DNA from 4 places in the Paenibacillus sp. UMB7766-LJ446 genome. Region 2 is predicted to be linked to each of the others. Evidence: riboswitches for the same ligand, from Rfam matches in the RefSeq annotation. Region 2 holds a riboswitch; each other region holds the start of a gene.
The links. A riboswitch is a leader RNA that binds a small molecule or an ion and turns the genes downstream of it on or off. The one in region 2 is predicted to bind cyclic di-AMP.

Region 1: it holds a riboswitch for cyclic di-AMP, as region 2 does, so the genes downstream of both, QP794_RS04630 (HAD family hydrolase) here and QP794_RS32305 (C40 family peptidase) in region 2, are expected to answer to the same signal.
Region 3: it holds a riboswitch for cyclic di-AMP, as region 2 does, so the genes downstream of both, QP794_RS05185 (3D domain-containing protein) here and QP794_RS32305 (C40 family peptidase) in region 2, are expected to answer to the same signal.
Region 4: it holds a riboswitch for cyclic di-AMP, as region 2 does, so the genes downstream of both, QP794_RS00495 (C40 family peptidase) here and QP794_RS32305 (C40 family peptidase) in region 2, are expected to answer to the same signal.

The regions. Positions count from the first base shown of each region.
Region 1 covers NZ_JASOYM010000001.1:914,070-921,942, forward strand. Annotated here, with positions in the region: gene QP794_RS04620 (Nramp family divalent metal transporter) at 1-467, shown strand, start outside; gene QP794_RS04625 (HAD family hydrolase) at 631-1,314, opposite strand; gene QP794_RS04630 (HAD family hydrolase) at 1,480-1,878, opposite strand; cyclic di-AMP (ydaO/yuaA leader) riboswitch at 1,996-2,171, opposite strand; gene QP794_RS04635 (glutathione peroxidase) at 2,539-3,015, shown strand; partial or broken gene QP794_RS33125 (hypothetical protein) at 2,991-3,059, opposite strand; tRNA gene QP794_RS04640 (tRNA-Leu) at 3,165-3,247, opposite strand; gene QP794_RS04645 (urease accessory protein UreF) at 3,669-4,370, shown strand; gene QP794_RS04650 (Rha family transcriptional regulator) at 4,647-4,850, shown strand; gene QP794_RS04655 (nitrogen regulation protein NR(II)) at 4,879-5,532, shown strand; gene urtE (urea ABC transporter ATP-binding subunit UrtE) at 5,558-6,253, opposite strand; gene urtD (urea ABC transporter ATP-binding protein UrtD) at 6,231-7,040, opposite strand; gene urtC (urea ABC transporter permease subunit UrtC) at 7,003-7,873, opposite strand, start outside.
Region 2 covers NZ_JASOYM010000024.1:27,675-35,547, forward strand. Annotated here, with positions in the region: gene QP794_RS32295 (M1 family metallopeptidase) at 1-1,364, shown strand, start outside; gene QP794_RS32300 (hypothetical protein) at 1,375-2,217, shown strand; cyclic di-AMP (ydaO/yuaA leader) riboswitch at 2,469-2,606, shown strand; gene QP794_RS32305 (C40 family peptidase) at 2,610-3,080, shown strand; gene QP794_RS32310 (GNAT family N-acetyltransferase) at 3,479-3,973, shown strand; gene QP794_RS32315 (c-type cytochrome) at 4,123-4,482, shown strand; gene rbsK (ribokinase) at 4,811-5,797, opposite strand; gene QP794_RS32325 (4a-hydroxytetrahydrobiopterin dehydratase) at 5,843-6,139, opposite strand; gene QP794_RS32330 (hypothetical protein) at 6,392-6,685, opposite strand; gene motA (flagellar motor stator protein MotA) at 6,920-7,720, shown strand; gene motB (flagellar motor protein MotB) at 7,707-7,873, shown strand, end outside.
Region 3 covers NZ_JASOYM010000002.1:42,277-50,149, reverse strand. Annotated here, with positions in the region: gene QP794_RS05225 (molybdopterin molybdotransferase MoeA) at 1-182, opposite strand, end outside; gene QP794_RS05220 (HNH endonuclease) at 355-645, shown strand; gene QP794_RS05215 (DUF4247 domain-containing protein) at 760-1,506, opposite strand; gene QP794_RS05210 (DUF4178 domain-containing protein) at 1,518-2,024, opposite strand; gene QP794_RS05205 (DUF350 domain-containing protein) at 2,048-2,449, opposite strand; gene QP794_RS05200 (PspA/IM30 family protein) at 2,544-3,215, opposite strand; gene lpdD (prenylated flavin chaperone LpdD) at 3,344-3,691, opposite strand; gene QP794_RS05190 (polysaccharide deacetylase family protein) at 3,846-4,634, shown strand; gene QP794_RS05185 (3D domain-containing protein) at 4,810-5,478, opposite strand; cyclic di-AMP (ydaO/yuaA leader) riboswitch at 5,481-5,677, opposite strand; gene QP794_RS05180 (amino acid ABC transporter ATP-binding protein) at 5,961-6,683, opposite strand; gene QP794_RS05175 (ABC transporter substrate-binding protein/permease) at 6,670-7,873, opposite strand, start outside.
Region 4 covers NZ_JASOYM010000001.1:134,592-142,464, forward strand. Annotated here, with positions in the region: gene QP794_RS00485 (S-layer homology domain-containing protein) at 1-2,450, opposite strand, end outside; tRNA gene QP794_RS00490 (tRNA-Leu) at 2,782-2,865, opposite strand; cyclic di-AMP (ydaO/yuaA leader) riboswitch at 3,171-3,302, shown strand; gene QP794_RS00495 (C40 family peptidase) at 3,308-3,772, shown strand; gene QP794_RS00500 (carboxymuconolactone decarboxylase family protein) at 3,868-4,197, opposite strand; gene QP794_RS00505 (hypothetical protein) at 4,314-4,532, opposite strand; gene QP794_RS00510 (hypothetical protein) at 4,657-4,986, opposite strand; gene QP794_RS00515 (xanthine phosphoribosyltransferase) at 5,085-5,666, opposite strand; gene QP794_RS00520 (YkvI family membrane protein) at 5,871-6,929, shown strand; gene QP794_RS00525 (glycosyltransferase family 4 protein) at 7,021-7,873, opposite strand, start outside.

The DNA.
Region 1 (7,873 bases), on a different contig from region 2:
GCATGACCCAGGTTGCGGAAATTACGGATGCTTACCATCTGCTGACACCTTTGCTGGGAACCACTATCGCCAGCGTCCTGTTCGGTGTAGCCCTGCTGGCTTCAGGCCAGAACTCAACACTCACCGGCACACTGTCCGGTCAGATTGTAATGGAAGGCTTCCTGAACATTCGTATTCCGGCGTGGCTTCGTCGGCTGGTAACACGTCTGATTGCAATCATCCCGGCCGTTATCGTAACAGCTATTGCCGGAGAGCACGGAACAGAAGAACTGCTGATTTTGAGCCAGGTTGTGTTGTCGCTGCAGCTCCCCTTTGCCGTTATTCCACTGATCATGTTTACGAGTGACAAAAAAAGCATGGGGGATTTTGCTAACAAGCTGTGGCTCAAAATCATCTCCTGGATCATTGCCGGAGTAATCGTTATCCTGAATGTGTATCTGATTATCCAGACCATTCTGTTGTTCTAGGTTACATGGAACTACACTCTATATTGTCTAACTCAAAAAGGCTGATCAACTCAAGTAATGTATACCTTGAGATGATCAGCCTTTTATATGTTCGAGCAGCAACCTAATCCAACCTGATCCATACCGATTAGATTAGCTCTTAAATACGCTTTTAGTTTATTTATCAATTTTGAGTTACTATCAACAAGGGAAGTAGTTCATCCAGTGATTCAACCGTCCAGTCCGGACGCTCTGCATCTGCTAGCTCCGGCTGGAACCTGCCATACCCCTGCAAAATTCGGATCGTGTGCATACCCAGCTTCTTAGCCGGAATAATATCATTATCAATCCGGTCGCCGATCATGACCGCTTCCTCCGGTTTACATCCCGCCTGTTTCAGAGCTACAGCATATAATTCAGGATCAGGCTTGGACACTCCTTCTTCAGCTGAACAGGCCAGCACATCCACGTACTTGCGCAAACCGTAGCTATCCAGCCGATTTTCCGTCCCCGGGCTCTGATTGGCAATGATGCCAATCTTATAGTGCTGCGACAACGTCTGGAGAACAGCGTCGGCTGACGCGAAGGGGCGCTCAAGCTCTTTGCGGAACTTCAGCTTCTCCTGTATCTGTTCCCGGTGCCCCTCATCGCTGATCAGGGTACGAATAGCCAGTTTCATCGGCCATTGCTCGTAATTTCGGTAGGAGGCGGCAAATAGTTCTCGTACTGTCTGCATCTCCACCTGATAACCAAGCGCACAAGCTTCTCGAACGAACTGACCGATAATATCATCCACCGGCTCCCACTCGTCCACAAGCGTATCCCCCACATCAAAGAACAACCATTGTATTCCACCTACATCCGGCACGCCTATTCCTCCTCGTTAGCCACAGGAAATTCATTTCCCCATTTCCCAAACCATAAAAAAGAAGACCCACCATCATGCATGAGTCTCCTCAAGATTCCGTATATTTATGATTTCAATTATAACAGGCAGCTGACACTGGATCAATCACATGAATAGTACTAACCACTAACCATTAAGCAGAAACCCAACTTCCCCATTCAAGGAATACACAATACGGTCTGCTCCCATTCCCCGGTAGATCCCTTTAGGGTGGCTTTGTTCTGTAATGACACATAGGGACTTGGATGTCCAGGAGCGGCAGATCTGCAAATAGCGGCAGGTCAGGTTTAGGCTATTTTCAAAAATAAAAACATTGCCTACACTGCCTTGCGGCAAAAACCATTTCTGAGCTGCAGCCGTGTTCATGCGAATGACATGCTCCACACCAATTCTCCGGAGCCTGCGCTCTTCCCCTGCACTGTTGGTCAGAACGGCAAACGGCATTTTTTTGTACATCAGCAATTTGATAAATTTACGTCCTGCTTCATTTGGAGCAGTAACTAAGATCATCTCTTTATCCATCATTCGTTCCTCCCTTTGCGTGAAAAGACAACAAAAAAGAAGCGTGGGGGACCAAGGCCTCCCGGACGCTTCTTCAATAATCCATAGCAAAAAGACACTATGAACCAGCGTACGGCTTGTTGCCTCTCCCTTTAACGCTTACGAGGTTAGCTGACGGATTCGGGCGCGAGAGTCGCCCTATTTCCGGCTGTCACCGGAAAATTCACCCCATGGATGCCTACTGTCCTGGACAGTTCATCCTGTTGGTTCCCCCGTTTCCCACCCATGAATGAATGGAAACTCAGCGATTAAAACATCGTTCCATTATGTTTCTTAATCAGAGCGATATTATCGTTTGTTTCGTTTTTCATGTAAAATTTAATTGAAATTGGAATTACGATATGAATCATACACCCGTGCCATATCGGTGTAAAGTCTGCGCAGATCACCGAATCGACGGATTTTTGCCATTTCACATCAATAATAGCGCTTACAACACATCCATTCTCTACCCATCTCTTCAAAGCTCTCTAATTCTCTCTTTAGCGAAATTCAGGTAGCAAAACATTCACAGTTCATACACGAGAGGTCCAAATGGCGTTAAAAAAGCAATATTAATTTTGCAATATTTAATTGTAATCAATATAATAGATGATAGAAGAATATGAAATGGAGGCGATTTTCATGTCAGTCTACGACTACAAAGTAAACACCCTTCGCGGTCAGGAAGTTGAGATGTCCAACTATCGTGACAAAGTACTGCTTATCGTGAATACAGCAAGCCAATGCGGCCTCACACCTCAATTCAAAGGTCTGCAAGAACTCCAGGACAAGTTCAAAGATTCCCCATTTGAAGTTCTTGGTTTTCCAAGCAACCAGTTTGCACAGGAAAAAGGCTCTTCTGATGATATTGCCGAGTTCTGCCAGATGAACTATGGTGTCAGCTTCCCGATGTTTGAGAAGATTGATGTGAATGGTTCAAGCGCTCATCCTCTATTCCAGCATCTTACCAAAGAAGCACCAGGCGTACTCGGCTCCAAAGCCATCAAATGGAACTTCACCAAATTCCTTGTGGATCAGAACGGACGTGTTTTGAAACGGTATGCTCCCAAAACAACACCTGATAAAATTGAAGCAGACATCAAAGAATTGCTTAAATAACAAGTGAAGGCCATCCGACCCCTGCAGACAGAATGAGCATGCATTCAGGGAAACGGGTGACCTTTTTTGTCTGGACTCATCTTTACTGTAAAAAAAACATAAAAAAGAAGCTCCCCATACGGGAAGCTTCTTCTTAATCGTTCTTATGATGCGGTCGAGAGGACTCGAACCTCCACGGGTATACACCCACTACCCCCTCAAGATAGCGTGTCTGCCATTCCACCACGACCGCATGTCGTAAATAATCGGCAACAGAGTTGATTATACCCGTTTCAAGTTTAAATGTAAAGCATTTTTAATATTATCATTTTAACTGCGCTTTCCCTTCCAAAAATCGTATAATCTCGTCATTTTCTCCTAAAAAGCACATATGATTAAAATTGATCCCGTTTTTATATCCGAGCAGGCTGATCACTCTACTTCCTTTATAAGGAACAATTACTCCATTCACCCTTCATAATATAACTTTAAATGTTATAAAAATTAACACAAATAAGATTTTAAATTTAAAAAGCAAGAAACTATTGACAAAAAGCGGATATTTATGTGAATATATATATCATATAATTCGGATTTATGAACAGAAAACGAACTAAAGCGGAGTATAAATGTTATTTTACATAACATTTACCGAACGTAGGAGGCGAAAGATTGTGAACCGTGGGAATAAGCTGCTCGATTACGTCAAACTGCTTGATTCCTCTATCCAGGTCGGAGGGTTCACCCATTCCTTCGGTATGGAAACCCATATCACTGAAGGAACCATTCGCAGTGCTGAAGATCTAGAATCATTCATGCGCTGTCAATTGCACCCCAGTATCGTGCGTCTGGAAGGTATGGCGATTAAAGGCATATACACCGCCACAGATCATAATGACGCGTGGCGTACAGCCCTTATCGACAAACTCGTTCATGTCCAGCGCACCCCAGCAAACCTCAGAGAACATGCCTCTACAATGGGAAAACGACTGATTAAGCTGGCTCGTGCACTCCACCCCTGGATTGATTTTAGCGAGCTTGAACAAACTCTGGCTAAGTATGAATCCGTTGGCTGCCTTTCCACTGTTCACGCCTGGATTAACCACCACCTCGAAATCCCTGTCGAGGAGGCAGTCCTTGGTTATCTGCATTCAGCCATGAGTGCCTGCATAACCGAAGCCTCCAAAGTGATTCCCCTCACTCCCGATACAACCCAGGACCTGTTGGTTCGCCTCGCCGCAGACCTGGAGCATGAATGGCATACCGTCAGCGCCTCCGCTGCGGATGGACTGGTACAACCAGCCTCAATGTCCATGAAAACATTGTTCCCCAGCTTCCATATGCTTGGAGCAGGACTTCACGCCTACAGGGCCTGATCTTTATCCCCTTCACCTCCATACAACTCACCTCCTCATACAGTAAAACATGAAAAACACGCCGCAACCTCATTGCTGGCGTGTTTTTTATGTCATTCATGTTGTCTATTTAACGTAATTACGCCATTTAACACATTAAAATACACTTATTTCCGTCTTTTTTAATTGTTAGATGACGCAAATACGTATATAATAAATTATACAGCTCGCATATCTATATATTCTACATCAAGAATAACCGGCTGAATACTACATTCCACTGAGGGGTGAACCCTTTTGAACAAAAAGAAACCTGTGACTCCTTTCGGATGGGCCATCAAACGAAGACTAACCGAACTCCAGGTCGACCAAAAGACATTTTGCGAACAGTACAACATCCCGCCATACCGTCTGTCCAATCTCATCCATGGGACACGCAAAGCAACCCGGTTCAGGAACCAGGTCGCCGACATTTTGGATATTCCAGATGATTTAAGATAAGATTTTCTGCCAAGGAGGAGCTCATTTCATGAGGTACTTAATATCCGATCTGGAGAGATTATCGTTCCAGTCCATGCAACACCAGCTCATCATCGTCGACCATAACTGGATCATCCGCAGCTGCAATACGGCTTGGCAACAGGGACTCGGGCAACTGCTTCCCAAACCGGGCGTATCCGGCCACTCCAGCACCACACCCGAAACATCTTATTACCTTCGTTTAATAGAGGGGTGGACATTACGCGAGGAACAAGCAAAGAATGCGAAGATCGTTCAGGAGTTGAAAAGTATTACTGCACCTTTTAAAGACAGTCATACATATGACATCTTCGTTCAAACGGTCCACAACGAACAACGGTGGTTCCGTCTCGAACTCACCCCATTGATTCAGGCCGACCCATCCCTGCTGTCTGATCTCGCACTGATTGCACACACGGATGTTACCGAACAGAAACAGACAGAACGCCAATTGAAGAAAGCTCTGTCCGAAGTGCGCACGTTGCGTGGACTACTTCCCATTTGTGCTGTCTGCAAACAGATTAAGGATGAACAGGACAGCTGGAATTCAGTTGAAAGTTATCTGGAGAAGCATACTCATGCCGAATTCACCCATGATATCTGCCCGGATTGCATCCGAAGACTATATCCGAAGTACTCCAACATTCTGGACAAGCACGCCTAAACTCTCCCTACACCACGAACCTTAGCTACACAGACAGATGGTGCTCAAACTGCGACATATCCAGTTCCCGCGGTGTTCCTTGCAGTGCAATTGCCCCTTTGTCCATTACATAGATATAATCTGCAGCACCGCGTACAAAATCAATGCTCTGCTCTACCAGCAAGATGGAGATCTCACCCTTTGCTTTAATTTGCAAAATAACCTGCCGGATATCCTCTACGATGGAAGGCTGAATGCCTTCTGTCGGCTCATCCAGAAGCAACAGACCAGGCCTTGAAGCCAGCGCGCGGGCAAAGGCCAACTGCTGCTGCTGCCCGCCACTTAGATCACCACCCTGCCGTCCATACATTGTCTCAAGCACCGGAAACATGGCCAGCACATCCTCCGGGAACGTCTTCACTCCTGAGCTGCTTGTCTCCAGACCCAGCAACAGATTTTCTTTTACTGTAAGCTGCGGAAAGATTTCCCGTCCCTGCGGCACATATCCAATTCCCGCCCTGGCCCGCCTGGCCGGGTCGTGGGTGGATAGTTCCTGACCTTTCCACTGAATACTTCCCTTCCGCGTTTTAAGAAGACCCATCAATGTTTTCATCAAGGTGGTTTTCCCTACACCATTGCGCCCCATCAGGCACACCACCTGACCCGGTCGGACATCCAGATTTACGCCGCGCAGCACATTGCTTTCCCCATAACCAGATTCAATTTGTTGCAGCGACAGCATGGTCATCCCTCCTTTTGCCCAGATACACTTCAGCCACTCTCGGATCTTCCTGCACTTCCGCCATCGTACCTTCCTTTAGCAGCTTGCCTTCATGCATCACCGTCACTTTGGCTGCATACTCGCGTACAAACTCCATATCATGCTCCACCACCACAACAGACCGTTCTCGTGCAATTTCCTGCAATAGGCGGCCTGTCTTATGTGTCTCTTCATCCGTCATTCCCGCTGCCGGCTCATCCAGCAGCAATACACGGGGTTCCTGCAGCAGCAGCATGCCAATCTCGAGCCACTGCTTCTCCCCATGGGATAAGGCCCCTGCACGCGCATCCACACGGTCCTGCAAACCAATTTGGTGCGTAATCCGCTCCATCGCAGGATTTATTTTCGAATACCGCTGAATACCTAGCGCCTGTAAAGGAGAACGACGAGTTTCCGCAGCCAGCGTCAGATTCTCCTGCACGGTCAGCCCAGCAAAGATCGATGGGGCCTGGAACTTGCGTCCTACCCCTTTCCGAACAATCTGGTGCTCCTTCAGGCGTGTCAGATCCGCACCATCCGCCATCTTCACCGTACCGGAGACAGGCTTGGTTTTGCCACAAATGACATCCAGCATTGTCGTTTTCCCCGCACCGTTCGGGCCGATCAGAAAATGCAGATCATGTTCATACAGCTTCAGATTCATGCCTTTGACTGCAACAAAACCGCCAAATGCCACCGTAATTCCCTCGGCAACCAGCACTACCGGAACCTCAGTAGACTTTAGGTTTTTCCTGACTGACTGGAACATGCACAACCTCTCCTCTCCGTTTCAGCAAGCGCACGACATGACGGTACACACCAACAAGCCCATTCGGCATGAACAAGACCACCGTTACAAAGAGCCCTCCAATGACAAACAACCAACCTTCCGGATAAGCTTCACTGATACCCGTTTTGGCGGCGTTGAGCACCACAGCTCCAATTACCGCACCAATAAGCGTCCCCCGACCGCCCAAAGCAACCCATAACACCATCTCAATTGAAGGCATGATTCCCATCATGGAAGGCGAAATGATCCCTACCTGGAGCACAAATAACATGCCAGCAATTCCCGCCAGCGCCCCGGAAAGGGCAAAGGCCAGCGTTTTGAAACCTGCCGGGTCATATCCAAGAAAGCGAACCCGATTCTCCCCATCCCGCGCAGCTTCAAGCACCTGACCGAACCTGCTGTTCACCACCCGGCGACAAAGCAGATAAGCGAGCACCAGAACGGCAAGCGTTATATAGTAGAGAGCAATCGTTGTCCCTGCCGAATGAAGGGTAAAACCAAAGATGGCATTATATCCCGTTATACCGTTGGTCCCTCCCGTCCATTCCTGTTTGCCAACGAATAACGTCACTGTAATGAGAACTAAAGCTTGGGTCAGGATTGTAAAATATACACCGGTGATCCGGTTACGGAACGTGAACCACCCCAAGGCAAAGGCCAGCAATGCCGGAAGAGCAATGCCCAGCACTAGCGCCACCGGAAAGGAACTGAATGGCTCCCAAAACCACGGCAGACCACTAAGACCACTCCATCCCATAAAGTCCGGAAGTGTTGTACCACTAGCCTGCAGCTTCAGATACATTGCCATGGCG
Region 2 (7,873 bases):
CAGATAACTTTGTTATGGCAGGTCAATGGTTCCCTAAACTTAGCGTATATGAGCCAGTAGGCACACGTGGTCGAACGTCCGAAGGCTGGAATTTGCATCAGTATCATGGCAATTCAGAGTTTTATGCTGATTTCGGCATCTATAGTGTACGTATTCGGGTACCGGAAACATACAAGGTGGCTGCCACAGGATTCCCAACCCAGCAAGCTGTGGTGAAGAACGGCGAAAAAATCTATCAGTTCTATGCGGATGATGTACATGATTTTGCCTGGTCAGCCTCACCTGATTTTGTTTATGCGGAAGAGCCCTTCTCTGCTCCTAATGTGCCTGGCGTTCGAATCAAGCTGTATCTCGACCCTGCGCATGAGGATCTAAAGGAACGTTATTTCTACGCCGCCAAAGCAGCGCTATCCAATTATAGCAAATGGTTTGGCCCTTATCCGTATTCTACACTGTCCATCGTTGTCCCGCCCAAATCGGGGAATGGTGCAGGGGGAATGGAATACCCTACTTTGGTCACTGCCTTCGGTGCGGATGATTCCGCCCCTGGTTACGATCTGGAACGGACGGTTGTGCACGAGATTGGACATCAGTATTTTTACGGTATGGTCGCCAGTAATGAATTTGAAGAGGCTTGGCTGGACGAAGGATTCACCTCCTATGCGGAAGACAAACTGATGGAACAGGAATACGGACTTATCCCGAATCTGCCCGTACAATCAGGTCTCATTACTTCCCCAGCTCCACTGACACAAGAATCCTGGAAGTTTGATTCCCAGAATCATTATGCAGCCAACGTATACACAAGAGGCAAGCTTGTATTACTCGGGATCGAGCAGCAGGTTGGTGCTAAAACGATGGAGCGCATTCTCTCGACCTATGTGAAGAAATACCGCTTCAAACACCCTACTTCTTCTGATTTTCAAAAGGTCGTGGAACAAGTGACCCGCACGTCCTGGTCGGATTATTTTGAACAATACGTATACGGAGACGGCATGGCTGACTTTGCAGTGGAGAAGATCAAGGTCACTCCCGTCCTGAAAGACGGTCAAACCTTGTACGAGTCGTCGGTTACAGTGCAGAAAAAAGGCAGTGAATATACGAAAGTGCCTGTTCGAATTATGTTCGAGGATGGGAAAACCATGACGAAAGAATGGGATGGTAGCAAGGAGCGCATTACCTACAAATTGACCTACACTTCCCCGGTTTCCTGGGCGATGACTGATCCGCTATACACGATCGTGCTGGAGAACCATCATATGAACAATTTTCTGAAATCCGGACTGGATGAGCCAACCAAATCCCGCTGGAGCATGAGCGCAACCAAACTTATAGAAGCTATATTCGGAAGTCTGTCATGGTGAGGTGGATACAGTGAAAGCGAAAATACGTGAAGGCTGGTTTCTCGTCCGTCAGCATATGTTCATTGCGGCACTCTTATTTCTCTATCAATTAATATGGGGATACTTTCTTTATCGGATGGTACAGTCAGCTGTAGTCCCGCTTCTCCTGCGTTATCCTGAACCTGATGCCGGGGAGCTAAGTACAATTCTATTCAAAATGGAGAGCCAGCTTGGTCTGTCAACAAACCCGGAGGTCCATCGCCATTTATGGATTCTAGGGGCTATGCTGCTGCTGCGGATGCTAATTAGCCCACTCATTCAGGCAGGGCTGCTCTACTCACTCCAGCATTTTAATCATTCAGAAGAGCGCGTTCCATTCATTCGCGGCATCAAAAATTTGTGGAAACCGATGTTGTTGCTTCACACGATTCGAACCGTATTGCTGCTGCTGCCGGCTTATTGGCTCGTACCGAAGCTCTATTCCATCTTTATGGATGGCTTTCATTCCCTCCAGCTGCTCTTGCCGGGTATTCCCTATGTTGCTGGTTGGATTGTATACGGGTGGGTAATACATCATGCCCTTCTCTACATGCAGTTTGGGGTCTCGGCTCCTGACGGGGAAGGTGGAGCGCGTGGTACGTTCCAGGCCCTATGGATTGCTCTGCGCCAAATCATCACCTTGATCGGTATTGCGACCCTGCTGGGAGGTCTTCATCTGCTGGTCTTTGGTGCCTTTACCTCAGCTTCATGGTTAGTAACAGGCTTAACCGGCCTTATACTACAACAAACGTACCCACTTGCCCGGTGCTTGCTGAGTCTGTGGAAAATATGCGCCCATTTCCGGTTATGGCAGTCCAACTCGGTCAAGGAATAAATTGAACGGTCAAAATTGTTACCATCTCTATGTAAAGTTAAGCTCATCAAATGCCGTTAAACAAGCAAACCTCGACCTTTCCCCGTCAAAGGTCGAGGTTTTTTTTGCTAATTTTGTTGCTAAACGTTGCCAAAGTGATATACCTCTGTTACAATAATCGCAGTGAGTTTTTAGTAACAACTTTGTAATCTTTACCTTCATATTTGTAACTACTTAAAATTTAATCGTCATTTCTTGATTTCGCAGGTGCACAACTAGCATAGCCAAATTCCTAGCACCTGGGAAGCGGGGGAACCAGTTATGGGTGAATTGATCTTGCAACAGAGGGATCATAGGGGACCTTCAACCGAATCCTTAAGCTAACCTCGCAGGCATTGGAAGGGGTATATCTTTTGTTTAAGAAGAAATTAACCGCAGCTGTACTTAGCCTCACATTCGCATTATCGCTTGGAGCAGGCAGCGCATTCGCAGATTCAAAAATGGACCAAGTCATTGATTCAGCAATGGGAACTACATACAAAAGCGGAGGAACAACGCTTAACGGCTTTGACTGCTCTGGGTTTACAAGTTATGTATTCGACAAGCTGGGCATTGATCTGGCGCGCCAATCAAGTTCACAATTCGACATGGGCGATTCAGTATCCCGTATGGAAATGAGACCAGGTGATCTGGTATTCTTCAATACAACGGGCAAAGGGGTCTCGCACGTAGGGATCTTTGTAGGAGATGGAAAGTTTGCACACTCCTCTTCTTCCAAAGGAGTTACAATCAGCGCATTAAGTGAAAGCTATTGGGCTAACCGCTATGTTGGCGCTAAACGCATTATGAGCACGGACGCATATGAGACATTGGCCATCGACTAGGGACAAGCGGAGCAACGTCATGCTGTAACAATAACACTACTGTAACGAAGCATAATAGAACCGTCTGGTACATTCTCCGCAGGAATGTATCCGGCGGTTTTTTTGTGCTTCGTTTCATCAAAAGTATTTTGGGATAAGCTATCTAACCTAACTTTACTTTTTTCAGGGCTATTTTGCATTGCTTCGTCCGTGCTCTTATAATGTTTTTACCCATCCCACTATAATATAAACGAAATTACCAGAACTTTTGTTTCACTTTTTTTCAATAACGAGGACTTGCCAAATGAACGCCTCTTTTGTAGAGTGAAAACAAGCATAGATATGGAATGACATATCTATGCTATTGGTTAAATTAAAATCATTATAGCTTGTTCACAATGAGAGGAGCGTGCAGTTGTATGGATGAAGCCCCTGTGACGTTTCACGTTGTGCCCATGCAAGAAGAACATGCGGAGCTCATCTGTGATTGGCAGTATGATCCGCCTTATAATATTTATAGCTGGCTGCCCTGGGAGCAGATGAAAGCACTCGAAGTGGAATTCGGAGATCCCCAGCTTCGGAAGGAACAATATGCAGTGGTGTTGGGAGAGGATCATCAAATTTGGGGTTTCGCTCAATACTTCCCACTTGAAGGTGTCACTCGCATTGGGCTTGGTATGCACCCCGAACGCTGTGGTCATGGTCAGGGAACAGCTTTTGTCTCGGCCATTGTGAAGGAAGCCCTTCGCCGGAACCCGGCAAACGAAATTGATCTGGAAGTCCTGACCTGGAATGAACGGGCCATTCGTGTCTATCTCAAGGCAGGATTTGTTACGCAGGATACATACGAACGACAGACACCGAGCGGTTTGAAACCTTTTTACTGCATGGTCTATGAAGGTCCACGCGATTAAATAGGGCTTCAAATCATCGAAAAAGTCCCCGGTTATGTGATTAGTTCAAAAAATTACCACAAAATGCTATGATGTAACTACAGGTTCCGTTATAATGATATGGATAGTTTCAGGTTAGATGATCTTTCATTCTGGAGGGGACATAAGGGATGCACAAATGGATCATGAGCGGGGTATTTTTTGCAGCGTGCGCTTTAGCTATTGTACTAATGTTTACGCTTCCAGGGAAAGAGGAAGTTGCAGAAGAAGCGAAACCGACGATGCCGCAAGTTACCATGGATGCAGGACAGGCCGAGACACTGGTCAAAGCCAACTGTATTACCTGTCACGGTGATCAGCTTCAAGGGGGCATGGGCCCTAGTCTGCAGAAGATTGGCAGCCAGGACGATGTGGAGAAGATTTATACGACCATTGTCAAAGGCAAAAGCGGCGGTATGCCTTCGTTCAAAGACAAGCTGAAGGAAGAAGAAATCGCGAATATTGCGATGTGGCTGGCGGAGAAGAAGTAACCCCATCGTTTAAGGCGAACAGTTAAGACAGGTTGCAAGCATGTATAGCGTGGTGGCTTCAATCACCTCCTGCTCTTTAACGCATGCTCTAAACCACGTTGATGCTGAACGCATAACGTAGCCAACCGTATCACAGGGTTACCGGGTTTAATCAATGTTCTACAGATAAGAGGCTCTCACTCTCCCTTGCCGGGAAAGTAAGAGCCTCTTGGTCATATTTACATGCTTAGCGTGTAGAGAAAGCTCCGGTGAAAATATGCGGCGCTATGGCTACTCCGGTTGCATGAGCTCATTCTGCCGCCTATAATTCATCCTAAAGAAGAATGGTTTACTGCGTTTTTGCCTTCTGCTCGGCAAGGAAAGCCTGCACTTCACGTGCAGACGGCATCCCGGACTGGGCGCCGAGCTTCGTCACGGACAACGCGGCTGCGCCCATGGCGAAGCTTACCGCCGCGTCCAGCGTCTCTCCGCGCGCGAGGGCTACCGCCAGCGCGCCGTTGAAGCAATCGCCAGCGCCGGTCGTGTCGACGGCGCTTACGGCGTAGCCGGGCGCACGGCATGCGCCGGCACGCCCTGCCTGTACGCGGCCGCCAGGCGCCGCCGCGTATACAGCCCCCTCGGGGCCGAGCGTCGTAACGACAGCGGCCCCGAGGGATGCGGCGAGCTCTGCGACCGCCGCATCTACGTCTTCCGGCCGGAGATCATCCCGGCCGGTAAGCACGGCGAGCTCGCTGCGGTTCGGCGTGACGACGTCGACGCACCGCAGGAGCTCCTGGGGCAGACCCGGCACCGCGGGAGCCGGGTTGAGCACCACCAATGCGCTGCCTTCAGCCGCCAGTTGGGCGGCGCGGGTGACCGCAGGCAGCGGGATCTCCAGCTGCAGCAGCACCGCTGCGGCTGCAGTCAGGCTTTTTACCGTATCCGCCTCTTCCAGCATCGCAGGCACAACCTGCCCATTCGCTCCAGGAATGACAATAATCCGGTTATCTCCTTTGGAGAGCCAGATGGAGGCCGTACCAGTAACCGTATCATTCAGAATGCGGACCTGTGAGGCATCCGCCCCGCTTTCCGTTAGACTGTGCAGCAAGCGTTCACCAAAACCATCCGATCCTACCGCACCTACCATCGTTGTCTGTCCGCCAAGTCGTGCTGCTGCCACCGCTTGGTTGGCACCTTTACCTCCGGCCAGATAGTGCAGTTCCTTCCCGCTTACCGTTTCCCCTTCCTCGGGAATGATGTCCGTCTTCACCACCAGATCCATATTAAGGCTGCCTACGACAGTAATAAGTGGTTTGTTCTGATCATCGTCTGACATGTATGCTTCACTCACTTCCGGTAGTGCGATGATAACCGCGCCAGTTTATTCCGACCTCTTTTTCTCAAACGCCTCGTTATATTGCTCTGCTTCTTTAATATCTACAGATGTGATGCCACCTTCATCCCAAGATGTGAGACGTAGCGTGACCGTTGTATAGTCAATCGTAATAAAAGGGTGATGATTGAATGCTTCTGAAATCGCTGCGACCTCATCCACAAATGCAATCCCTTTCATGTAGTTGGAAAATACGAACTTGCGGACAATCCATCGTCCCTCTTCCAGTTCCCAGCCTTCCAGCCTTCCCAGATGAGCTTCGACTTCCTCTTGCGAAAAAACCATACGTTATCTTCCTCCCCATATGATGGCTCATCACAGACAGCTGTCCGCGGTGCCATCAAAACCTTTGGCGCTACCACAGCAACCCAAACGCATAGGTCCACCGCCCTGCGGTTCGCCCGTTTCATGACTATCATCTTACCACGGACAAGCCTCAAATTCCAATAGTACAAATGGCGCTAGATCCACTAACCATAAGGCTTTTGGGAGATTCTCCAACCCCGTTTTCCATGCCAAATATCTTATAGGAGCATACTAAATGAGTGGTACAAAAGTCAGCTCTTCTTCCCCAATTAAGATATGAATTCGGTGCTGTTCCTTGTCATGAATGACCACTCCACTTCCTACCGGAATGACAGACTCCTCACCCAGCGCATAGAACAGATCTTCCGCCAATGCCTCATCCACTTCGAGTTGCTCTGTTACACCAAGGCGTGACCATTCTTCCTCATCCATCTCAAAGAAAACATAGCGGTCCGGTATTCGGCCTATAGCCTGTGTCAAATCTGTCAATATTCCTTCATAATCCCGTCCATGCTTTACGCCCATTGACTTTTCACTCCTGTTTAGCCCCTAAGGAGCAGATTTGTTCTTATTATACCTGAAAATAACCCTTAAAAAAAAAGGCCATCTGGTCGATAAATACTATACATGACCGTTTTAACTGTTTCTGCAACCCTCAAGGTTGCCTAACATTAAACGGATTGCGGTGTAACGTTCGTCCGGAAGCCCGAATAAAGCCGCTTGAAAGGATTCAATTTTATCTCATGGATGAGGTGTATGATGGAAATTTCAACGATTATCGGACTAGTTTTAGGGCTGGTTTCACTTGTAGTGGGTATGTTCCTGAAGGGTGCACCCCTTATCAACCTGGTTAACAACCCGGCAGCCTACGTTATTATTTTTGTTGGTACGGCAGCAACTATTTTCATGGCATTTCCCATGTCTGAAGTTAAAAAAATCCCCAAGCTATTCGGGGTACTGTTCAAAAAGCAGCAACTGATTGACCGTGTTTCTCTAATCGGCACATTTATGGACTGGGCTTCCACCACCCGCCGTGAAGGTTTACTTGCACTTGAATCGAAAGTCGAAGATATCGATGATCAGTTCCTGCGCGGCGGTATGCGTATGATTATTGACGGCAATGATCAGGAATTTGTAAGTGATGTACTCATGGAAGATATTCATGCTACAGAAGAGCGCCATCGTGGCGGTGCCTTGATCTTCGCCCAAGCGGGGATGTATGCACCAACGCTCGGGGTACTCGGGGCCGTTGTAGGTCTCATCGCAGCGCTTGCCGATCTCAGTGATATGGAAAAGCTCTCTCATGCGATTGCAGCAGCGTTTATCGCGACGCTTCTCGGTATCTTTAGCGGTTACGTGTTGTGGCATCCGATGTCCAATAAACTGAAGCGGATGTCCAAGAAAGAGATGGAAATCAAGCTGATGATGGTCGAAGGCTTGTTATCGATACAATCCGGTGTATCCACCATTGCCATTAATCAAAAATTATCTGTATTCCTGACACCTTCCGAACGTAGACAGTTGGAAGAGAAGGAGGGTTCATCAGGTGAAAAAGGCTAAAAAACACGAACCGCATGAAGAACATATAGACGAGAGCTGGCTGCTTCCCTACTCCGACTTGATGACGTTGTTGCTCGCTCTGTTTATCACACTATTCTCTATGAGCTCTATAGATGCAACGAAGTTTGAACAGATGGCTTCAGCTCTGAGCAG
Region 3 (7,873 bases), on a different contig from region 2:
TCCATTCCGGAGCGACGAAAGAAGGGATAAGGATGGGGAGCAAAAATCGACTCCGCAAGCGTTCGACCATGTGCTTGCTCAAGTGTTACTTTTTCTACTGAACCTGAACTGACATGAGCAGCAACTTTAGCCTGAGCATCCGGGACTTGTATAGCTGTACGGTTAAATTTCGCAGTTGTCATATCAGTTGAATGAGAATTTATTTTCAATGGTGTTCGAACCCCCTGTGACATTTGATCGTTTTAGGAAAGTGTAGCCCGAAAGCCAGGTTGTGACAAGTACTCCCCCATTACGTTCCACATGAAAGTCAAATCGACAGCCCATAATATGTACGAGAAAAGGAGCTGATCCTTTATGAACCAACGATGCGAATTATGTGGCAGGGAACCTGTCGAGACAACCGTCCATCACTTGACACCCAAAGAAATGGGCGGAACGCACATGCCTACGGCTAATCTTTGTATCCCTTGCCACAAACAAATTCATTCTCTATATACCAATCGCGATATAATAACCTACGGTTTAACTGACGTGCAGGCACTGAGGCAAGATGAGCGCATCGCTCCTTATATCCGCTGGATTCGCAAACAACCGGCTACAACCATCCCTTGTGTGCGAAAGTCCCATCATGTCCGCAAATCGTAAAACAAAAAGAACAGCTGCCAAGGTAATATTGCAGTGGCAGAGCTCGCTCCACTTTACCTGTTCACTGTTCTTCTGCGAATAATTAATATTGCGGACCGCCGCTTATGAGTAGTACTACCTACGCCTCATAATTCGGCCGCCCCCAACCCTCGTTTTGGGCTTTTTATAAGAGCTCTTCGGTGAATCAAATAATCCGCCAAGGCCACCACTGCTTTTATTGCGATCAATTGTGCCTTTGCTTTGCTCCTTATTTCGGCTGAATAATCCGCCACCGGAGCCTACGCTCGAATCCTTGTCGCTGCCTCGCCGGGTAATCGACCCTTTACGGTCAACTGTAATTGGCGGGGCAACCTTTTTATCGCTGCTCGTCGGTGTTCGATAGGAACCTGCACTCGGTTTGTACGTGTCTTTATTCGTGTATCCCCGATACTTACCAGACCCGCTGCCCCCAAAAGAATCAAACAAGCTACCGATTAATGTTGCGGTTAAGTACCCTTGCAAAAAGGACGAATCATAATTCTGCCGAACATATTCCTTGGAATCCACCTCAACCAAGGTGTCTTCCGCTTTATTCGGGTCTTGCTGCAAATGATAATACTGGTCCTGATATACCAGGAACATCCGCTCTGTATTTTCCGCCGAGATCTGATCCGGCTTCCGCTGTTCAGATAATTCCTGAGCGACCTCTGGAACGGTACGATCGGCAGCTCGGTACACATAGGATGTCGTGTTACCACTGCCGCTGACCGACTCAAGCGGGTATGTGTCCTGAACGGAAGGTGCTCCGCACGCGGACAGCAGCGACATCACAAGGCTGAGGACAAGCATTAATTTTAATCCATGTGCCAAGCGCTTTTTCATTGGAACCTCTCCTAGCTCGAACGAATCACTTTGATATCCGCAGGAAGAATGGACTCACCCTCATACAGCGTAAATCTTCTGTCTTGCCACTCCACACGCAAAAGCATGTTATCATCAGACTGATATTGCCATACTAATTGTTCTCCAGCCTGACCATAGGGTGTCCTGCCAGTAGTGGTTACCATTCCTCCGTATTCTTCCTCCAGATGATACGCACGTCCATCCAGATCCAGTAACGTAGGAACCTCATCCGGTGCATCAAGACGACCATCAATTGGTGTATAGAGGGCATATCGGGTCATTTCCCTTTCTTCTATATGCAAATGTCGGATTGCCGTACCATCCTGCAACGTTAGGACTGCCGCATTCCGTGCTCGATGATGTACCCGCCCAACAACTTCATAAGTAACCAGCGAAACCTCACAGATATCACCAGGTGCCAGCTGAAGCATTGTTTTCTCTGCCTGGGGCGGTTCAGGTTTGGCTAGTATTCCTTTAATCCGTTTCCACACACTCATGCCCATTACTCCTGTTCTTTATCTTATAAACAAGCTGCAATAATTAATGCGCCCACGATATGAAGTGCACCCGAGAACAAGCCATAACCTGTCTTGCCCTGCTGTATTCCCGTATCCAGATCCAGGTTCGCCCATCTCCGAATCATATAATGAACCACACTCTCCAGAATAAGCAAAATAATAAATGAAACTACGGATACCAACAACGCTTCTCCAAGGTGACCCGCTGTTGAAATGGAGGTCGCAAGTACATAACCCTGAGCAAACAGCTTCATTACCATACGTGTCGTAACGGCCATATTGCCCGCCTTCACTTCGGCAAAATCCTTATACTTCGTGAACAACGAATCCACATACATCAAGACAAACAGCAAAACCGAACCCGATAACGTCCAGACCAGCATTGCCAAAATGTTCAAATCCATTTACATAGCCCCCACATATCAACATGAACCGCAATTAAAAGCGAAGGAGAAACGCTGGTCTCTCCTCCGCTGGTGCCCTGCTTACATACAAGGTTTAGTTCTTATTTTCATATTGCTTCATCAACGCAGCCAGTTCATCCTCAACAGCCTGATCCTTGCCCAGCTTCTCAAACTCATCATCCAGCGATTTTTCTTTGGACGACATTTCATTGCTGGCTTCAGCCTGAGCTTCCATCTGCATCATTTTTTCTTCCATACGCTTCATGCCGGCACTAGCAGTATCTGAACCAAATCCGTTCAATGCCTTGTTGATTTCGGTTTGAGCTTTTGCTGCATTGTAGCGCGCAACCAATGTTTCGCGTTTATTTTTCATTTGCGTTAATTGTTTGCGCATTTCGTCCAGCTTGCCACGAAGGTTATCGGCAGACGCTTTATTTTGATCATAGCTTGTTTTGTATTCAGCCATCTTCTCTTCAGCGACTTTTTTCTCTTCCAGTGCCCGACGGGCCAGATCCATATTCTGTGCACGCGCAGCTGTATGTGCTTGCTCTTCACGTTTCTTCACGAGAGCTTCCTGTTCTTCGAACAGTTGCTTGAATTTCTTCTCAATGGCAATCTGTGCGGCAACAGCTTTCTCCGCATCTTCTAGATCTTCTTGCATATCCCGGATATATTGATCCGTCATCTTGATTGGATCTTCTGCCTTGTCAATAATGGAATTAATGTTAGACATCGTTAAATCGCGCAATCGTTTGAAAATGGACATTATGGTATTCCTCCTAGTCGATAGTTCATCCTTGTATATAATCATACATACGTGGCAATGTTCTACTCGTTTCAATTTTAACAAAAAAAATCATAAAAAACGATTTTAGCTACTTAGCCTACCTGGAGCTATTGGATCAGTGGACCGGTTTGGCTCAACAGCTCTTCATCCAGCAGCTTCTCTGCAGTCTGCACAATCTCATCAATCTGCATTCGCGTAATGGCATCAAAGTGAATGCCCATAATCACAGTTACGGTTACCTTTAAATACAAGGAAGCCCTACGTGCAAGTCTCTCGCACAGCTCTTGTTCTTTATGCCCAGGGATATGCACCGTAGCACCGTTCACCCGTTCCCGGTCCGGATAAAATGTTGCTACCGCCCCAATATGTGATCTTCCTCCAGTTACCATAAACACTTTGTCTTCCCCTGCCTCAATCACCTGTAAACGAACGGAATTTAAATCGTATGTATTCATCCTGCTCCACCTGTCCTTTTCTATATGCAATATATATGGTGGAATTATGGCTACAATTTAATGAATCAACAATGAAACATCTCACATCATGCATAAATACGGATCCCCCCGGGCATACCAAAGAGAACGCAATTTGGGAAAAGGAGGCACTAACATGCGCATACGCCTCATAATGATATCCATCATGGTCATTCTTCTGGGAGGAAGTTACGCCCCTGCTCAGATATGGGCATCTACAAGCCCTCAAACCGAACCCGCTTCGAAGTCTGATTCTTCCGAAGAGGAACAGCTGACACTGGGACAGCTCAGACAGAAATATGCGGATACGTTCAAAACCAACGGCCCTTCAACAAAAAAGGTCGCACTGACTTTTGATGATGTACCTGATCCGCGGTTCACCCCTCAAGTGCTGGATATTTTAAAAAAATACAAGGTACGGGCTACCTTTTTCATCGTGGGACATCGCGCTGAGAAACATCCGGATTTGGTGAAACGCATGGTGAAGGAAGGGCATATTGTTGGCAATCACAGCTACAATCACCCCCAGTTCAGTAAGCTATCCATGAATGCATTTCGCAAACAAATCTTACATACCGGGGATATTATTCGCAATCTGGTAGGTTACACACCCAAAATGATTCGTCCACCCTATGGCGACATTAACGAGCAGCAGCTGCAATGGGCGGCCAAACAACATTACAGCATTGTGAACTGGAACGTCGATTCCCTGGACTGGAAGGGTCTCTCCAAAGAGGAAGTCAAACAAAACATCCTGTCTGCCGTCAAACCTGGTTCCATTGTTCTGCAGCATGCAGGAGGCGGGGTCGGATCGATATTAAATGGTACTATTGAGGCGTTGCCTGAAGTCATCGAGGAGCTGCGAAACCGCGGGTATGAGCTCGTAACTTTGGATGAATTGTTGGAGCTGCCCAAGGGCAAGTAGGGTCAAGATTCGCTGCGCAGCGCGTCCAGCAGCGCCAGCAGCTTGGGCGCTACAAAAATCGGATATGCAAAAGGGTGTCCTTCAATCACAATATTGTGATTGAAGGACACCCTTTACGGTTTAATGTAGGTTCAGTTGTAGTCTCACATGTTCATGTGCAGCTACTCTTTTGATTTTATTTCAAAATGTAAAGTTCAACATCCTGAATACCAAATGTGTTCACGGATTGCTTGCTGCCAGGAATAAAGATATCAATTTTATGGCCTTTGATGGCACCACCCACATCACGGGCTGTAGCAACAAATGCCTGTTTAGGTAGTCCTGGATGTGTATGACCCGTCACCAGTACTTTTGTACCCAGTGGAATGATACTAGGGTCTACTGCGATCGTGCCCAGTTCGAGCGGATTACCGAAGTAATCTACTGCACCCCATCCTCCATTTTCGGAAGCATCCGAGGAGTATGCTGTTGCTTTTACGTCAACAGTTTTGCTGTAATCAAACGTTTTTCCCCAGGCCTGTACTACCTTGCTATCCGAATTTACGTCAAGACTTGCGGCAGTCACCGTTTTGGCCTCTGTTTTTGCTGCTGCAGCAGAAGCTGTGTTCGTTGTGTTACCAGGGATCGTAATTTTCAAACCCCCATAAATGTTGTAAGCTGAAATGTCATTGTTAGCTTTAATAAGTGCGTTAAGTCCAACTCCATATTGTTTGGATAAGGTGTAGAAGGTATCCCCCTCTTTGGCCACATGAACTGAATCAGCATGAGCCGGAACGGCTTGAATGAGCATTGCTGCTGTCAGCAAAGCTGTTGCTGTTTTGGCTATACGTTTCTTGTTAATCATGGTCTTCCTCCCTCATTATGCCTGCGAAGTTAGTTGTCGGATTCGGATGGAGGAAACCACCCTATAGGTTCAATTACATGAATAATTTATGTAGCCCTAATTCACCCCAAGCCGTGTGCAAATGATTCTTCCCCAAGCACACTCTGCATCGTTACATCCCCCACACTCCCACCTCCGGAAGTTTCGGCAGGAACAAATATATCACAATTTTGTAACCAAGAGTCGTAGTAAATGTTACCATCTGGCTAATTCACTTCAACTTTTATGCTGAATTCAAGCGACTTTTTTCAATAAATTGTCTATTTGGACTTAAATCATTGATGACAGAAACGTTACTTTTTATGTAAATCTGTTCTTATCCTCACATAACAAAACATCCCTGCCGACTGGTGTCGACAGGGATGTATAGATCGGATGAACTCTCATCCGCAGAACGAATTTTTAATTCCACCTTGACCATCATCCTTAAGGATTTGGTTGTATTAAAGCACTTTAGCGAGGAAGTCACGTGTACGTGCATGTTTGGGTTGACCAAACACTTCATCCGGCGTTCCTTCTTCTACAATAACCCCGCCATCCATAAACAGAATGCGGTCACCTACTTCACGGGCAAAGCCCATTTCATGAGTCACGATGACCATGGTCATGCCGCCTACTGCAAGGCGCTTCATGACATCCAACACTTCACCGACCATTTCAGGGTCCAGTGCAGAGGTAGGTTCATCAAACAGCATAACATGCGGCTGCATCGCAAGGGCTCTTGCAATGGCTATCCGTTGTTTCTGTCCACCGGACAACTGGTTTGGATAGGCATCTTTTTTGTCGGACAAGCCAACCGTTTTGAGCAAATCTTCACAGATTTGTTCCGCTTCTTGTGCAGACTGTTTTTTCACTTTAATGGGAGCAATCGTAATGTTCTGCTGCACCGTTTTGTGCGGAAACAGATTGAAATGCTGGAATACCATCCCCATTTTTTCACGAGTCGCATTAATGTTATGTTTGGGACCCGTGATCGATACACCCTCAAAATCAATCTCCCCGGAAGTAGGCTGCTCCAGTAGGTTCAGACAACGTAAGAAGGTACTTTTCCCCGATCCGGACGGACCGATGACCACGACAACCTCACCTTTGCCTATTGTTACGTTGATGCCCTTAAGCACATCGTTGCTTCCATATGATTTGTGTAATTGTCTAACGTCTATCACTTGCACTCAACTTCCTTTCCAGTCGACCCAGCAGCTTGGACAAAATGAACGTCAGCACAAAGTAAATGGCTGCTGCAATCAGGAATGGGTTCATTCCTTGGTACGTAATGTTTTTGACCACACTTGCCTGGTACATAATGTCCACCATACCGATAACCGAGATAATGGAGGATTCCTTGATAATTGTCACGAATTCATTACCGATCGCCGGCAACACCGCTTTGAACGCTTGTGGAAGAATGATGAAGCGCATTGCGGCACCTCTTCCCATCCCCAGGGAACGTGCTGCTTCCAGCTGGCCGCGATCCACACCCTGTATACCTGCACGGAAAATCTCGGCAAGATAGGCACCACTGTTAATGGAAAGAGTAATAATACCCGCCTGAAGCGGCGTAAAATTAATACCAAGTGTCAATGCAAGTCCATAGTAGATAATCATCAACTGAACCAGCATTGGTGTACCACGAATAACCTCAACGTAAGCTGTTCCGAGCCAGCGCAGAATTGCGACGTCATGCAGACGGAACAGACAGATGATCAAACCGATAATGACCCCGAATATTACACCGAGAGCAGACAGTAAGAGCGTATAGCCCACACCTGTCGCATAGAAGCTTTTGTACTGCCAGAACACTTCAAAAATGTTTTGGCTTTTATTCACCTTGTCTGCCATCAACTGGCTTGCTTCTGTAACCATCTGATCAATTTTATTTTCGTTTTTCAGACGTTCGAGCGTTCCGTTGACTGCATTCAGCAATTCCGTATTGCCCTTGCGAATCCCGATCGCCGCTTCGACCTGCTCTTCATCCGGGATCGCAGCAGATAGTCCGATAACATCATCCAGATAGCCGGCAGCTACTGTATCTTCGACGATCGCAGCATTCACACGATTGGTCTGTAATTGCAGTACGATATCAGATATTTTATCAAGTGCTGTCAATTTGGCGCCTGGGATTCCCTGACCAATCGTTTCCTGAATGGAACCTTTTTGGACTCCAATTTTTTCATTTTCCAGATCGGCCATGGTTGAATATTTGTCTTTATCCTCATTGCGAATCATGATAACTTGTTTCGATTTATAATAGGTATCGGAGAAGTCGATGCTTTTTTTACGCTCATCCGTTGGCGTCATTCCCGAGATGACCATATCCACACGACCACTCTGCAATGCAGGAAGAAGTCCGTCAAAA
Region 4 (7,873 bases), on a different contig from region 2:
TCCTTGAACTGACCGTCCACATAGATATCCATATCCCCCTGTGACTGGTCTACCTCCGTGAACAACTGGATCCCTGTACCTCGGAAGGTATACTCAAAGGAATCACCGTTTGTCTCGGTATATTGTACATCATCCTTATAGTCACCCATGCCTCTCCCCGTGCTGCGGGACCAAGAGCCATTGTATTTAATGGCTGGATCGTCATTATTGATGAGTGCATAACGAATGCCCGTTGTATCACTGACTTTAACTACAAGAGTCTGCGGATCACCAGCGCTGAAAGTGACGCTTAAGTCTTTCGTTCCTACAGGCAATTGGGTGAGATATTCTTTCTTGATGTTCAACTTATCATCGACCACCGTGTAGTTGTCTTCACTGAGCATTGCTCCGTCATTTTCAATGCCAGTTAATGTGTTTCCGTTCAATGACAGTGTAACAGCAATGTCCTTCTGTTGTTCAGTTGCCTTGTCAAAGTCGGCAAAAGCCGGACTAATGGTGCTGTTCTGTACTCCTGTGGCAATTTCCGTTGTTACTCTAAGCGCATCCAGCAGCATATATCGGCCCGATCCTTTGACTACCTTCAAGGTATGCAAACCGTTATCCAATCCGGCCGCACTATACAGCACCTGTTGGGCCTCTCGCTCACCACTCGTATTAGAGCTAACCGTTTCAGGCGTTCCATTATCGAGTGTGACTATCATTTCTCCCAGCCCTTGATCTTTCTCCGTCAGCAGGTCAATGCCTGTTCCAGTAAAGGTATATTCAAAAGAATCACCGTCTGTTTCCGTAAAATGTACATCATCTTTGTAATCCCCAAAACCTCTGCCGGTGTTTGGACTCCATGAACCCGTATATTGAATATGGTTGTCATCATCATTAATGTAAACCACATCGGTCACGGCAGCAGCATCCATGGCAGCAGCATTTGCTGCAATTTCATTTTCTGCATTCGCGGCACGTTCAGATCCAGCGTCTAGGTCAGATCCTTGCTGCGTATTTATATTCGCTGGACTAGTGTTCGAAGAATCCGAAATAGCGATGCTCAGATCCTGTTTGCCATCGATTTGCTCCTTGCCTCCGTTACGCTTCCAATCCCCACTATAGTGCATGCCTGTATCATCATCATTAACGGCTGATGTGCCGCTCAGTGCGGTTACCTTAAGCATTCGGGAGGCATGGGGTTCCAGCACGCCGCCACTGAATTCCGTATTAAAAGTTCCCAATTCGGAATGACTCCAAAGGTCACGAACTGAAGCTGGACCTTCCAGTCCAAGATCACTCCATTTCACTTTTACTTCGGCACTCCGATTGCCCAGATTGAACAGAGCTACGCTGTACGTACCATCTCCGTTATTGGCATACCAAACCTGCTGCTTGGTATCTATGGATACCGGATGGCCTGGACGTCCGGCCTGATTGACCGCAATGACTTCATCATTAGTAAGTAATTGAAGTCCATAGCTGTCCAATCGTGTCAAGTCATTTCCGGTATAGAGGGGCGCTGAAGAGATGGACCAGAACGTCATGGCAGTCTGGCGCTCGTCCTTGGTCAGACCATCCATAGAGCCATTCCCGATATTCAGGGAGTCGAAATCATTCCAACCCCCTGGCCCTGCATCACGCCACCAGATGGCCGCTATGGGGAATAAGCGTGAAATACTCGACCATTCAGTCAACCCCTTACTGCTATCGTAGGCTTCAATATCCCAATCAATCCGCCAGCCATTTGCATACTTTTTCCAGACGTCCACGTAGTTGTGGTCAAGCGCCCAGGAAAGCTCAAACCAGATGTTATTTCTATCCAGTGCTTTGGACCATGCCTCCACATCACCGCGTGCATCCCGGCTCAGGTTATTGATGCCTGACCCTGGAGTCACACTGTCGAATTTGACAAAGTTGATGCCCCACTCACCAAGAAGATCCACGATGGAGTCAATGTACTTCTGTGAGCAAGGGTTCGAAAAATCAATTTTGTAAGTGTATGAATCCCAAGCATCCATTACAACGAGCGGCTTTACCGCAATATCCTGCATACGACATGCTCCACCCGTCCCATAAACCTCAAGATTTTTATTATAAGCAGTAATTGATAACCCCGGAATCAGATAGATCCCGATCTTCTGTCCGTTATTATGAACATAATCAATAACCTCCTGAAATCCGTTCGGATAAAGAACAGAACTCGGGATCGGACGGCCGTATTCATCCTCGTCACCGTTCCAGCCAGCATCAATATTAATGTATTCATATCCATGAGCTTGCAGCTTCTCACGCATGGCGTCCGATTGCTTCTTAATGCTCTCGGCCGATGTCCAGTTACCCGCCCCGTCATATACCTGCATGCTGTAACTGCTCCAGCCCATATACGGCTTCTGGGCCAGACTTTTATCTGCTGCTTGTGCCACATTGCCTGTCGTTCCGATCATTCCGAACTGCACTGCTGCAATCATGAATACCATAAAACACATTGCCATCCTTTTTCCGATTCGTTTCAAATTATCCCTACCCCCTCTGAATTTGGTCGTTCAAATCCTTGTTGATAGCGCTTCCATACGAGAAGAGAATAGTGGATGAGGGATCCCTGGAATAGGTACAATTCGGTATTTTACGTACAATTAACCTGAAATACAGGGGCAAATCGTCGCATAACGAACCTTTTTCCATTACTGGATAAATAAACAAACAATCAGGACGAGCAACGACTAAAATCGGTAAGCAAATAAAAAAGGCTCCTGAAGGCATCAATGCCATTCTAGGAACCTTTTTCGTGATACATTATGATGCGGTCGAGAGGACTCGAACCTCCACGGGGGTTAGCCCACACGGACCTGAACCGTGCGCGTCTGCCAATTCCGCCACGACCGCGTATGTCGTATCTCCGAGAAATTATATCGCGGCGACAAGAAATAATATATCATGTGCAGGTAATTAGTGTCAACAAAAAAATATAATTTCCCACTTCAATGTATGTAATATAACCAATACATTGTCCAATTTCTCTCCCGTTGAAACAGTAGTTACTTTTTTGTCATCGATTAGAATCCAACATTCGAGTTTTTTCAACATAAAAAGTCAGAATTCCGTTAACATTGAGGTGCTAAGAAAACATTAAAACAGGTTTGACATTTTCGCATTTATGCAATATAGTTTCAAAAGGTTACAAAAACTTAATTATTCATTTGCCGAGTTTCATGTTTGAAAACGGGGGAACCATTTTGGGTGAATTATTCTTATACATAGGAAATATAGGGAACCTTCTACCGAACCCTTAGCTAACTCCGTAGGCATCGAAGGGAGAACACAAATTTTGAAAAAGCTTATCATCTCCATTTTTGGAGCAGCAGTACTATTTACATCCGGGGCAACAAGCACTGAGGCAAGCAGTATTAACACCGTGGTAAACAACATGACAGGCATACCTTACAAATGGGGTGGCACTACGCTCGCCGGGTTTGATTGCTCGGGATTTATGAGATATATTTTCAACAAATACAGCATTGAATTGCCACGCACTTCGCAGCAGCAAGCCAAGGCTGGCACGCCGGTATCCAAAGCTAATCTGCGTACAGGTGACCTGGTGTTCTTTAATACGATGGGTAATGGCATTTCACATACAGGTGTATATATCGGTGGCGGACAGTTCGCTCACGCTTCAAGTAGCAAGGGTGTAAGCATCACTCAATTATCCAATCCTTACTTTAATGATCGTTACGTAACAGCTCGCCGGGTAACAGGACAGTTTATGTATAACAAAATGCTGGGCAAAATATAAGAACACGAAAAGGCTTCGGTTATCACCGGAGCCTTTTCTTTGTCTGCCCTATATTTCTACAGAAAGCTGGACAATATTGTTCTGCAATATATAGGTTAATGTAAAGCCTTCTGTACTCTCATTGCACCCTGAGACAGCGCATGGCCTCCGCCTACGGCTCCAGCCACAGCCACCGTCTCCATAATCTCCTGATCGGTCGCTCCTTTGGCACGTGCCTCTTCCACATGGTAGAACGTACATACCTCATTATTGGCAAACAATCCAATGCCCAGGGCAATCAGCTGTTTGGTCTTGGCATCAACCGCTCCTGCCTGAAAACATTCTCCAGTGAACTCATGATAAGACTTCACCACTGCAGGCAGCACGTCGCTTAATTCACCCATCTGATCTTTATAGGCATGAACCTTATCATTCATCAGTGTCATGGTTACCGCACATCCTCTCGGCTGATATGTTACAAACTCTCACTGTACCTATCTTCTCTCCCGAGAGGTGCAATTATGCCAAAACATCCATGGTAAATGAACCTAAAACGCATGTCCTATTCTTCGAGCAGGCTCTTGCGTGGTTCGCTGAACAACTGGTACTGATAATTCCGATCAAGCTTGACCACACGACGATTCTGACGGCGAATGAGTACCTGCTCCCCGTCCCAGGCTACGACAATGCCTGTCACATCATTGGACTGAATCTCGTCCCGAATCACCCTTACTTTTTCACCCGATAAACGCAGTGCATCCAATTCTGCATCACTGATCATATTCTCGACGCCTACTTTCTCCATAAAAATTATTTACAAAAAGAGACCTAAATGAAAAGTCATTTAGGTCTCACGTGACTGTATTGGACTGTCATGTCATTCGAAAGTATGTCCCGACTGAAAGTTACCGCTGCGCGTGCTCTTTGCTGTCGTTCTTCTCAAACCAAAAATCAAGCACTTTGGCGGACATCACACGTTCTTCAAGGTACTCCACTTGATGCGGTGTAAATTGTTCTTTCCAAGAGAAGGACAACTCTTCGCACAAGCCTACAATCGTCAGCAATTCTGACCAGGCAACGTAGCGTTTGTACCAGAAAAATTGAGGATGTTCAATCATATAGGGATAAAGGTCATCGAATTCCGTATGTTTACAATCCAGGGCACGCTCAAAATGTACTTTCGATTCCGCCAGCTTATCAATAAAAAATTGTTCTGTTGCCGGTTGGTTACCCATGGTGTTGCCTCCTCTCCCTAACATAACCCCATTATAAATGAAATCAGCGGTCATGCAAAGGCATTGTTATAAAAATAGGCACTTTTTCCTTTAAAAAGTCACATTTCGTTATCGTCAAATTGCACGGTGCCGTCGTTCAATGAACGAATGCGCACCAACGCTTCAACCGGGATGCCCTGCTCACGAATCGTACGCGCTCCAGCCTGAAAACATTTTTCGACCACGACACCGAATCCAACCAGCTCCGCACCCGAACGTTCAATAATTTTAATAACGCCGCGGGCAGCATCACCATTGGCAATAATATCGTCAATGAACAAAATACGATCATTCTCATGAATATATTCACGGGATACCATAATATCCGTTACGATTCCTTTGGTAAAAGAAGGCACTCTTTCACAGTAGGCATCGGGGTCAGCCAAAAGTGTTTTTTTGCGACGGGCGAATACCAGCGGAACACCCAGTTCATATGCGGCAGCAAAGGCCACCGGAATTCCCGAAGACTCCACAGTAATGACCCGAGTTACACCACTTTCACGGAAACGAGCGGCAAATTCACGTCCCATTTCCATCGTCAATGCAGGATCAATCTGGTGATTCAGCAGACCATCCAGCTTCAGCACCTGATCTGACATGACTACACCTTCTTGTAAAATCCGTTGTTTCAATACTTCCATAATTTGACCTCCCAAGCCTATCCTATGACGTAAAAGTATCATAGATCCGGCTAACAGTTCAAGCGAAATTGCCTTTACTCTTGTCCAGAGCATGTAAATGACCCCATGCCGCACTTCAATTGTCATGACTTTGATGGGTCAAGCATACCTTGTACCATGGCACCCGCATGTCCAAACTATTCAGGGGCCTGAGAGGGGAAACACATGAAACAGGCATTTCGGGTGCTGCAGATCGCATTTACATACATTGGAACGGTAGTAGGAGCCGGCTTTGCAACAGGGCAGGAGATATTGCAGTTTTTTACCCAGTATGGCAAATGGGCCACCATTACCATTGGCTTATCGACCATACTCTTTATCTGGTTAGGTACAAAAATGATGCTAATTGCCCATGATACCGGCTCTCGCTCTTACGAGGATCTTAACAAGCATCTATTCGGTCAAAAAGCAGGAAATTGGATTACCTGGGTGACTCTCCTGATTCTCATTGGAGTAAACAGTGTCATGTTGGCCGGAGCCGGATCGGTCTTTGTAGAGCATCTGGGGCTCCATTACCAGACAGGTCTAATTGTTACACTTATCGGTACATATCTGCTGCTTGGACGCGGCATTCAGGCCATCCTGCAAATGAACAGTATCGTGGTGCCCATGATGCTCCTGCTTTCCCTCCTTATGATCACCAGCACCATACATCATCCCGGCGCAAACCGATTTATTACCTTAACCACTGACAGCAATCCAATCCAGGTCTGGTTATCGCCTCTGTTGTATACTTCATTCAACCTGGCACTTGCCCAAGCTGTACTCGTTCCGGTGGGGAATCAGATTCGCAGCCGAAAAGTACTGAAATGGGGCGGCGTTCTAGGCGGGATTGGTGTAGGATTCATGCTTATGGCAGCTCACTTTGCCATGTCAGCCCAGATGCCTGGCATCACGCAATTTGAAATTCCAATGGGCAGCATTGCCTTTCAACTTGGATGGGTCGTCCAGTCAATCTATGTATCCCTGATTTTCATGGAAATCTTCAGTACGTTTGTAGCCGATATTTATGGAATGACCCTCCAACTCAGACAGCATGTCCGAGTACATCCCAAACTGATCATCCTGGCTATCATGCTCTTATGTTATTCGCTCAGCCAGTTTGGATTCAGTTCACTGCTCTCTATCCTTTACCCCATTTTCGGCAGTTTGGCACTGTTCTGGGGTGCAAAATTAATAATGGATCGATGGGGAAGCTTTCGCGGGCGCAAAAAACATCTATAACAATGAACGATATGGTTGAATACATCTCTTCCCTTAACATAACAAAAGCCGCTGATAACCCAGCGGCTTCTTTCTTTTCCCTCTCCAGAACCTAATTCTGGCTCGGAAATTGCAAATACATTTTTTTCAGTTCATTGACCGATCTGCCCAGAGAGTAATGGGTTTTGGCTTTCTCACATGCCGAACGAGCCAGCTCATAACGGTACGCCGGGTCAACCATAACCTGCTCCAACGCTTCTGCCAATGCATACGGATCTTCTGAGGGCACCAGCAAGCCGTTGCTCCCGTTCTCGATCTGCTCTGGTATGCCGCCCACATCTGTCCCTACAAGGGCAAGACAGCTAAGCGCTGCTTCAGCAAAAACAGACCCGAATGCCTCGGCCCGTGAAGGAAGAACAAAGATATCAAAAAATGGCATGAATTCCTCAGGATGCAGAGTATAACCATAAAAGATAGTCTCATTATAAATACCCAGCCGCTGGGCCAATTCTTCCAAATCGGGACGAATCGGTCCGTCCCCAATAATATGAAGCACGTAGTCATGTCCCCGGGCTTTCAGCTCGGCACAGGCTTTGAACAGAATATCCAGCCCTTTCGCAGGAACCAGTCGACATACGGTGACCAGTTGTGGTATGGCATTTTCATGGGGGATGGGCTTGAACCTTTTCTCATCAAAACCGTTCGGAATCACACCGATGACATCAGGATGCTGCACATAAGGCGCCAGATAACGACGGAATGAATCCGATACCGTTAATAGTCGCTCAGCTTGATACTCCAGCTCACCATAGATCGCCAGCAGAAACTGATGCTCCGGTCCTTCCGGCTCAATACGGCCGTTCAGGATTAGCTCTCGCTCATAACTGGAGTGAATCGTTTGAATGAGGGGAACATCCGGGAAAACCTTCTTCATTGCAAGCCCCGCGATCGGGTGATGGGCATGA